2 regions of the Brevibacillus sp. SAFN-007a genome follow, and region 1 is predicted to be linked to the other one. Evidence: riboswitches for the same ligand, from Rfam matches in the RefSeq annotation. Region 1 holds a riboswitch; the other holds the start of a gene.

Region 1 (4,020 bases):
GGAGCGATCAACCAGATTGCGACGCAAACCAACCTGCTTGCGCTCAACGCTGCCATCGAGTCGGCACGCGCAGGCGAGCACGGGCGCGGCTTTGCCGTCGTGGCAGACGAGGTGCGCAAGCTGGCGGAGCAGAGCGCAACCGCTACCCAGGAAATTACCGAGATTCTCAAATCGCTCCACCAGGAAAGCGAGAACGCCGTCCAGCAGATCAGCAACGGAGAGGCTTCGGTGGCCAAGGGGCAGGAACTGGCTGTAAAAACAGTGGCGTCGATCGAGGCCGTGCGCTCCGGCATGACGGCCTTCCTCCAGGCAGCCGAGCATGTCGGCTCCAGCATGAATCGGGTCAAAATGCGCTCGGGCGAAGTGGCGATGGAAATGTCGACGATTACGGCTGTCACCGAGCAATCGCTCGCAAATCTGGAGGAGCTGTTTGCCACAGCGGAAAACCAGCATCAAAAGGTGCGGGAAATTACCGAAGAGCTGGGCGAGCTGAACCATCTGTCGCATCGACTTCAGCAAACCTTCCGCAGCCAATAAGCGCGAATTGCTGAATTGCCGAATTGGCGGGAACAGTCTGAAAAAACGATTGCTTTTTCAACGGGTTCTGCTAGAATAAACTCATTGTAACAGAATAGTTTGATCTCCTTATCGAGAGCGGCGGAGGGACTGGCCCGATGAAGCCCGGCAACCACTGGACATGCGTGACATGGACAGAAAGGTGCCAATTCCTGCAAAACCTGTACCGGGGTTTTGACAGATGAGGAAGAGGACGGCTTCGGACGCAAACTCTTCCTTCGGGAAGAGTTTTTTTGTTGGCAGGAAGGAACAAACACGAATGATAAAATATTTTTTACAATAAATATTCGTGTTTGTTATTGATCTTTTCGGAAAAAAGCCGTACATTACGGAGTAAGGTCCAGAAAAAACGTAGAATGTTCGGATAGGGGCGAAAACACCATGAAAAAGTTGTTGTTGGCACTCACCACCTTTGCTGTATTGGCTACAGGCTGTGCGGCTGGGGGAAATGCGCCTGCTGACCAGCCAAAAGAAGAAGCGACAGGGCAAGAAGGTGCCGGGAAGAAGCGCATTGCGCTGATTTTGCCGGAAAAAATCGGGGTGAACCCGTTCTTCCAGCAAATGGACGAGGGCGCGAAAAAAGCAGGACAGGAATTTGGCGCAGAAGTGAAAACGATTGAGTCTACCGACCACGGCGCCATCGAAGAAAATCTGCGCGTCGCGGTGGCGGAAAACTACGATCTGATTATCACGTCTTCCTTTGAATCGGAAGACGCGTTGAAAAAAGTGGCGGCCGAAAATCCTGACCGCAACTTCGCGATTATTGATACCGTAGTAGATTTGCCGAACGTGCGCAGCGTGACCTTCCGTGAGCAGGAAGCGGCTTACCTGATGGGGGCGGCGGCCGGTCTTGCCACGAAGACCAACAAAGTCGGCATGGTTGTCGCCATGGACATTCCGTTGTTGAAGAAATGGACAGGCGGCTTCCAGGAAGGATTGAAGGCAACCAATCCCAACGCGGAGTTTTTGGTGAACTACGTAGGAAGCTTCTCTGACCCGGCAAAAGCGAAGGAGCTGGCGCTGCTGCAAGCATCCAAAGGCGCCGACTTCATCAACGGAGCGGCAGCGGTTGGCGACCTCGGGGTGTTCGAGGCCGCGAAGGAAAAAGGCTTCTATACAGCGGGACAGGACGTGGACCGCACCACGATTGACCCGGAGCACATCGTGTTGTCCCAGCTGAAAGGGACAGATACCGCCGCGTACGAAACCGTGAAGTCGTTTGTGGAAGGCTCGTTCAAGCCCGGCGTCATCTCGTACGGCCTGAAAGAAAAAGGCGTAGGCGTTACCTATGTGACGCATGAGAGCCAGACACCTTTGAACGCTTTTATTGGGCAGGAAGTCGTGGACAAAGTCAAAGCGATCAGCGAGGAAATCGTCGCTGGTACCCGCAAAGTGCCGGACTCGTTTTAAAAACGGGCGCACCGGGCAGGATGGTGACCGACTACAGCTGTGTAGTCGGTCTTCCTTATAGACAAAAAGGCAAAAGCATCGAACAAAGGCGAGGCTAGGTGAGGCGAAGCGCAAAGAAGGAGGGGCAAGGATGACCGTTCGGTTGGAAATGCGGAACATGACCAAGAAATACGGCGATTTTACGGCAAACGACAAGGTCTCGTTTTCGCTTGCGGCGGGAGAAGTTCACGCCATCGTCGGGGAAAACGGCGCGGGCAAGACGACGCTGATGCGGATGCTGTACGGCATGGAGCAGCCGACGTCCGGCGAGATCGTGCTAGACGGCAAGCCTGTCGTTTTTCGCGGGCCGCAGGACGCGATTCGCAACGGAATCGGGATGGTGCATCAGCACTTCATGCTGTTTGGCGACTTTCGCGTGGCGGAAAATATCGTGATCGGCTACGAGCCGCAGCAGGCCGGATTTTTTCGCCGGAAGGACGCCGTGGAAAAGGTCCGCGCACTAAGCGAGCAGTACCGGATTCCGATTGATCCAGAGGCCAGAGTGTCGAAGTGCTCTATCGGCGAGCAGCAGCGTGTGGAAATTCTCAAGGTGCTGTACCAGGGAGCGGACATCATCGTGCTGGACGAGCCGACTGCCGTGCTGACGCCGCTTGAAGTGCGCGAGCTGTTGCAGACGATCCGCAATCTGGCGGAGAGCGGGAAGAGCGTCATTTTGATTACCCACAAGCTGCAGGAAGTGATGGAGGTCGCTGATCGGATCACGGTGCTGCGCGGCGGCAAGGTGACGGGCACGGTAGCGCGCGACGAGACGAATGTGGACGATCTGGCCCGGCTGATGGTCGGACGCGAGCTGCGGGAGCTGAGCGAGCGCGTCGACCTGGAGCGGGGGCCGCTTTTGCAGGTGGAGAACGTGACGGTTCGGGAAAAGCAGACGCTGGTCGACCGGGTCAGCTTTACCGTGCATCACGGGGAAATTGTCGGCATCGCGGGCGTATCGGGCAACGGCCAGTCCGAGCTGCTGCAAGCGATCAGCGGCTTGCGGACGGTACAGGAGGGAACGATTCGGCTGGGCGGCAAGGACATCACCAACCAGGCTGTGGCGACGATTCGCGAGGCAGGCTTGGCGCACATTCCGGAGGATCGCTACCTGTGGGGGGTAGCCAAGCTGGAGAGCGTCGAGGAGAACGCGCTGATGGGCTACCAGCGAAAGCCAGCGTTCAATCGGCGCGGCGTCGTGTTGCGCGAATCTTTTCGCCAGGTCGTCAGAGGCTGGGTAGAAACGTTCGCGATCAAGACAGGCTCCAGACAGCTTCAGGAGCTTGCCGGGAATTTGTCGGGCGGAAACCTGCAAAAGCTGATCGTGGCGCGTGAGCTGGGACACGAGACTCCGTTTTTGATCGCGGCAGAGCCGACCAGGGGCGTCGATATCGGCGCGATGGAGTACATCCATCAGGCGCTGATCGACAAGCGCAATGCGGGTGACGGGATTTTGCTGGTCTCGTCCGAGCTGTCGGAAATTTTGGCGCTGTCCGACCGCATTTTGGTGATGTACAAAGGGCGGATCGCCGGAGAGCTTTCGCGCAAAGAGGCAACCGAGGAAAAAATCAGCGTGTTAATGGCGGGAGGAAGCGTTCATGGCAGCAATCAAAGAGCTGGGTAAATCACTGGTTCAGCCGCTTTTGGCGGTTGTCATCGGGCTGTTGATCGGGGCGCTCGTCATCGCTTCGGTAGGGGAATCCATTCTGGGCACCTACCGGGAAATGTGGAAAGGGGCCTTCGGCAGCTTCTACTTTTTCACCGCTACCTTGGCGCGAGCGACGCCGATCATGCTGATCGCCTTGGGGCTGTCGCTTGCTTTTCGGGCGGGAGTGTTCAACCTGGGGGCAGAAGGACAGATGGTGCTCGGGGCGATCAGCGCTACGCTGGTGGCGATCTATTTGCCCGCACCGGGAATCGTGAAGCTGGTGGCTGCGATTCTCACGGGAATGGCGGCAGGCGGTTTGTGGGCGCTGCTGCCGGGCTTTATGGAGGCGA
Region 2 (4,020 bases), on a different contig from region 1:
GGCGTAGACGGCTTGCTCGATACGTTCGCCGCGCTGGAGGAACACCGGATCGCCTATGTCGGGGGCGGGGTCGATGCCGCTCGCGCCTACGCGCCAGTGTTTGTGGAGAAAAACGGTATCAAGCTCGCCCTGCTCGGCTTCAGCCGGGTCATACCGGAAGTGGGCTGGTTTGCGCAAAAAAACGCGCCGGGACTGGCGGGAACCTACGATCCCGCTCTGGCGGTAACAGCCATCCAGCAGGCAAAAGCACAGGCTGATCTCGTCGTGGTGATCGCCCACTGGGGCAAAGAGCGCGAAGATTTTCCCGTCGCGCACCAAAAAGAACTCGCCAAAGCGTACATCGACGCAGGCGCGGACCTGATCGTCGGCGGTCATCCGCACGTGCTGCAAGGCTTTGAGCAGTATCGTGGCAAATGGATCGCCTACAGTCTGGGCAACTTCATTTTCACGCGCTCGACCGAGCCGAAAACATGGGAAACGATGGTGCTGCAAGCAAGCTGTACGAAAGACGCCGTCTGCGACCTGACGATGCTTCCCTTCCACGCCGAACTGGGACAAGCCGTACCAATGGACGTCACAGAGGGAGCCGCCTTGCGCAAGCGAATCGAATCGCTCTCGGAAAATGTCCAGATTGACCCAGACGGTCGCGTGCAGGCCCGCTCATGAAAAGCGGGCGCGACCGATTGCCGGTTTTCCTTTTACGCTGATTCAAGCAGCGGGAAGCAGCGCACAGCCAGACCGAAATCGCGTGTCAGCATTTCCTCGTGCTCTTCGCAAATCCCCGTTACGATCAGTCCTGCCCGCAGCACACCGCCCAGGTCGAATTGCACTTTCAGCTTCGTCACATTCACGCCCGACTCGCGCAAGAAATGCAGGACGCGATCAGGGGTCGCGGCGGGACACGAGCCTTCGAGATAACACAGCACGCGTTCGTCCTGCGCCTGATTCGGCTGCGCTACCGCCGTTTGTTCCTTCCAGGCCGGATGCGGAGTAAATGGCTGCGTCAACAAATACGCCAAGTCTTCCACAACGGCGCTTGCGGTTGGCAGTTCCCCTGCGCCTCTGCCCGTAAACAGCAGATCGCCAACGATGTTTCCGGAAAGCTGTACAGCGTTGAAGGCATCCTGGATTTGCGCCAGCGGATGGGCGACAGGCAGCATGGTCGGCTGAACGGAAAGCCGGATTCCCTGCTCCGTTTTCTGCGCCTGGGCAATCAGCTTGATCCGGTAGCCCAGCTCGCTTGCGATGCGGATGTGGCCGGGAGACAAATCCGAGATTCCTTTGCGCACGACATGGGTAAGCGGCAGCGATTCGCCGTACACAAGCTGCGCAAGAATGTACAGTTTGTACATCGCGTCGTATCCTTCCACGTCAGAACGCGGGTCGGCTTCCGCATACCCCAGCTCCTGGGCCTGCTTCAGCACTTCCTGATAGGGCAGCTGCTCCGCTTCCATTTTCGTCAGGATGAAGTTCGTCGTGCCGTTGAGAATGCCGCGCACTCCGTGTATATCGTTCGTGCGCAGAAACTGCCGCAGCACGCTCAAAATCGGAATGCCGCCCGCCACACTCGCCTCGTAGGCCAAATGAACCTGATGCCGGTTGGCCAAATCGACCAGCTCTGTGCCGCGTTTGGCAAGCAACTCCTTGTTCGCGGTCACCACATGGCAGCCTTTTTCGATCAGGGCGCGCACGTAGTCGTACGTCGGCTCGACGCCCCCCATGACCTCGACAACAATGTCCACGTCACTTTTCAGCACCTCCTCAAAATCTGTAGTCAACAGCGCGGGATCTACCTGAACGGCCCGTTCTTTTTCCGAATCGCGGACCAACGCTTTGACAATCTCGATTCGTTTGCCCAATCGAGCGGCCAGCTTTTCCTGCTGCGACCGAATCGTTTTGATGACGCCGCCCCCTACTGTTCCCAAACCTAGCAACCCTACCTTGACTACGCCTGCGCTCATGTCTACCACCTCATCGCCCATTTTCGTAAAAAGAAAAAACCTTCCCGCTAAGAAGAAGGCTTGCATCGACGAATCCCTCTCCTTATCTCCCAGGACGCTTCCGCCCTGCAGGAATTGGCACCTTGTTGCAGCATGCAACGGTTGCCGGGCTTCATCGGGCCAGTCCCTCCACCTCTCTGGATAAAGAACATGTTGAATTTTTGCTCTTTCTTCTCTAAGGAAGCGGCGTAGCCATTGCCTGTTGCCAAGCAAAACGTCCAGCAGGCTGCTTCCCCGCTTTTTGTCCATCCCTGTACAGGAACGCTCCGAAATGATTGCCGCCCGGACTGGACGCTTCCTCCTCCGTTTACGTTTCCGCTTGGGCATTTGCAGACCTGCCGCATAGTCGAACATCAAAAAAACCTTCTTCGCTAAGAAGAAGGTTCGCCTTGACTGCTACGATGGACCCGCTTCTTATCTTTCGAGGCGAAAACGCCCCGCAGGAATTGGCACCTTGTCGCACATGCAACGGTTGCCGGGCTTCATCGGGCCAGACCCTCCACCTCTCTGGATAAGAACTGTGTTTGTTGTTGAGCCTATTCTAAGAAATTCCATCGGATTCGTCAACAAAATTCTTTCTGTGCCCGCCGTAAAAAGGCGTCTGCAAATCGTCCGCCTATGTTCCCTGCCAGCCTTCAAACAGCAGCACCCTTGCCGGAGCCGCATCTGTACCAATCAGCTTCAACGGGGCCGCGACCATAAAGTAGTTTCCGGCAGGCACTTCGCGAAGCCGCAATCCCTCGATCACAATGACGCCTGCGCCAAACAATGTCTTATGGGTCGGGTGTCCTTCCTGGCTGCGCTCAATCCCCAGTGCATCTGTGCCGACGCCGCGCACGCCCTTTTCCGCCAAATACTCCGCGCCGTCTCGGGCCAAATAGACGAACTCGAACGAAAAGGCATCCTCCCACGAATTTTTCGTTTGAAACAGGACAAACTCTCCGGGGGCAATGTCGCAGCCTTCCAGCTCCGCCCGCCCGATCTTGTCCTGCACATGCGTCAGGTCGAGCACGCGGCAGTTTCCTACCAGCTTTTCCAGCGGAATGCTTTCCAGCGTCTCGCCACCCTGCACCATGTGCAGCGGTGCGTCCACGTGCGTGCCAGCATGCACATCCATATCGATTCTCGATTCGGTTACATAGCCGTTGGTTGCGGACAAAATCCTCGGCTGCTTCTCCGGCTTGTTTTTGTACACCGTCATCCCTTCAAAAATAGGCGCGGTCACATCATACATTTTCATTGCCCTTCGCCTCCCCGTTTCGCTCGTTTTTTCCTGTCTCCGTCGGCCTGCTTCTTCCTCGCAGATCGGCCGGAAAGACGACGCCGATTTGTCTTCTCGCCTCGTCCATGACTTCCATCGTCCATCTGGAGGCTGCATGAGAATTCGTTGTCGACTCTCTGGCGCCCACCGCAGCCAGCCGGATGAACTCCCTGATTTCGTAATGCATGGGTGGCAACGTCTGGGGCCTGGTCACATCCTCGCTCCTGCCGTCCCGGTAGCGAATCTCGATGCGTGTCAGGTGGTTGATTTTATCAATCACCATCGTGGCATCCTCCCCCTGAATCTCTGCCGGCTGATAAGAAGTCGTAATCTTGGAAAAGCCGAGGATGGCATCCATCTCTTCGTACTTCAACAGCATGCTGCCCGCCCCGTCTACCCCTGACGCCAACACGACGCCTTCCGCCTTGACCTGCTTGGGCTTGCCAAACAGCACGATCGCAGGATACAGGCAGTAGATCCCGATATCCATCAAGGCCCCGTTGGAATAAGCTGGGTCAAAAGCCCGCTGAACCTCACCCGCACGGTAGGCATCGTAACGGGAGGAATACTGACAAAGGCTGGCGACCAAGCGGCGAATCTTGCCCAGCTTGGGCAAATGGTGCTGAATCGTCACAAAGTTGGGCAAAAGCGTAGATTTGACTGCTTCCATGAGCAGCACATCATGCTTTTTTGCCGCCGCGAGCATCGCCGCTACCTCATCCGCGTTCGAGGCGAGCGGCTTTTCACACAGCACGTGCA

Evidence for each region. Region 1 has a riboswitch for S-adenosylmethionine ahead of ACTHO6_RS04220 (BMP family lipoprotein). Riboswitches for the same ligand answer to the same signal wherever they lie in the genome.
Region 2: it holds a riboswitch for S-adenosylmethionine, as region 1 does, so the genes downstream of both, ACTHO6_RS08195 (homoserine dehydrogenase) here and ACTHO6_RS04220 (BMP family lipoprotein) in region 1, are expected to answer to the same signal.

The regions. Positions count from the first base shown of each region.
Region 1 covers NZ_JBQCKK010000002.1:171,015-175,034, forward strand. The annotation lists gene ACTHO6_RS04215 (methyl-accepting chemotaxis protein) at 1-537, shown strand, start outside; SAM riboswitch class I at 643-764, shown strand; gene ACTHO6_RS04220 (BMP family lipoprotein) at 958-1,986, shown strand; gene ACTHO6_RS04225 (ABC transporter ATP-binding protein) at 2,117-3,646, shown strand; gene ACTHO6_RS04230 (ABC transporter permease) at 3,621-4,020, shown strand, end outside.
Region 2 covers NZ_JBQCKK010000005.1:52,293-56,312, forward strand. The annotation lists gene ACTHO6_RS08190 (CapA family protein) at 1-666, shown strand, start outside; gene ACTHO6_RS08195 (homoserine dehydrogenase) at 699-1,961, opposite strand; SAM riboswitch class I at 2,041-2,148, opposite strand; SAM riboswitch class I at 2,412-2,518, opposite strand; gene ACTHO6_RS08200 (cyclase family protein) at 2,617-3,240, opposite strand; gene ACTHO6_RS08205 (Gfo/Idh/MocA family protein) at 3,227-4,020, opposite strand, start outside.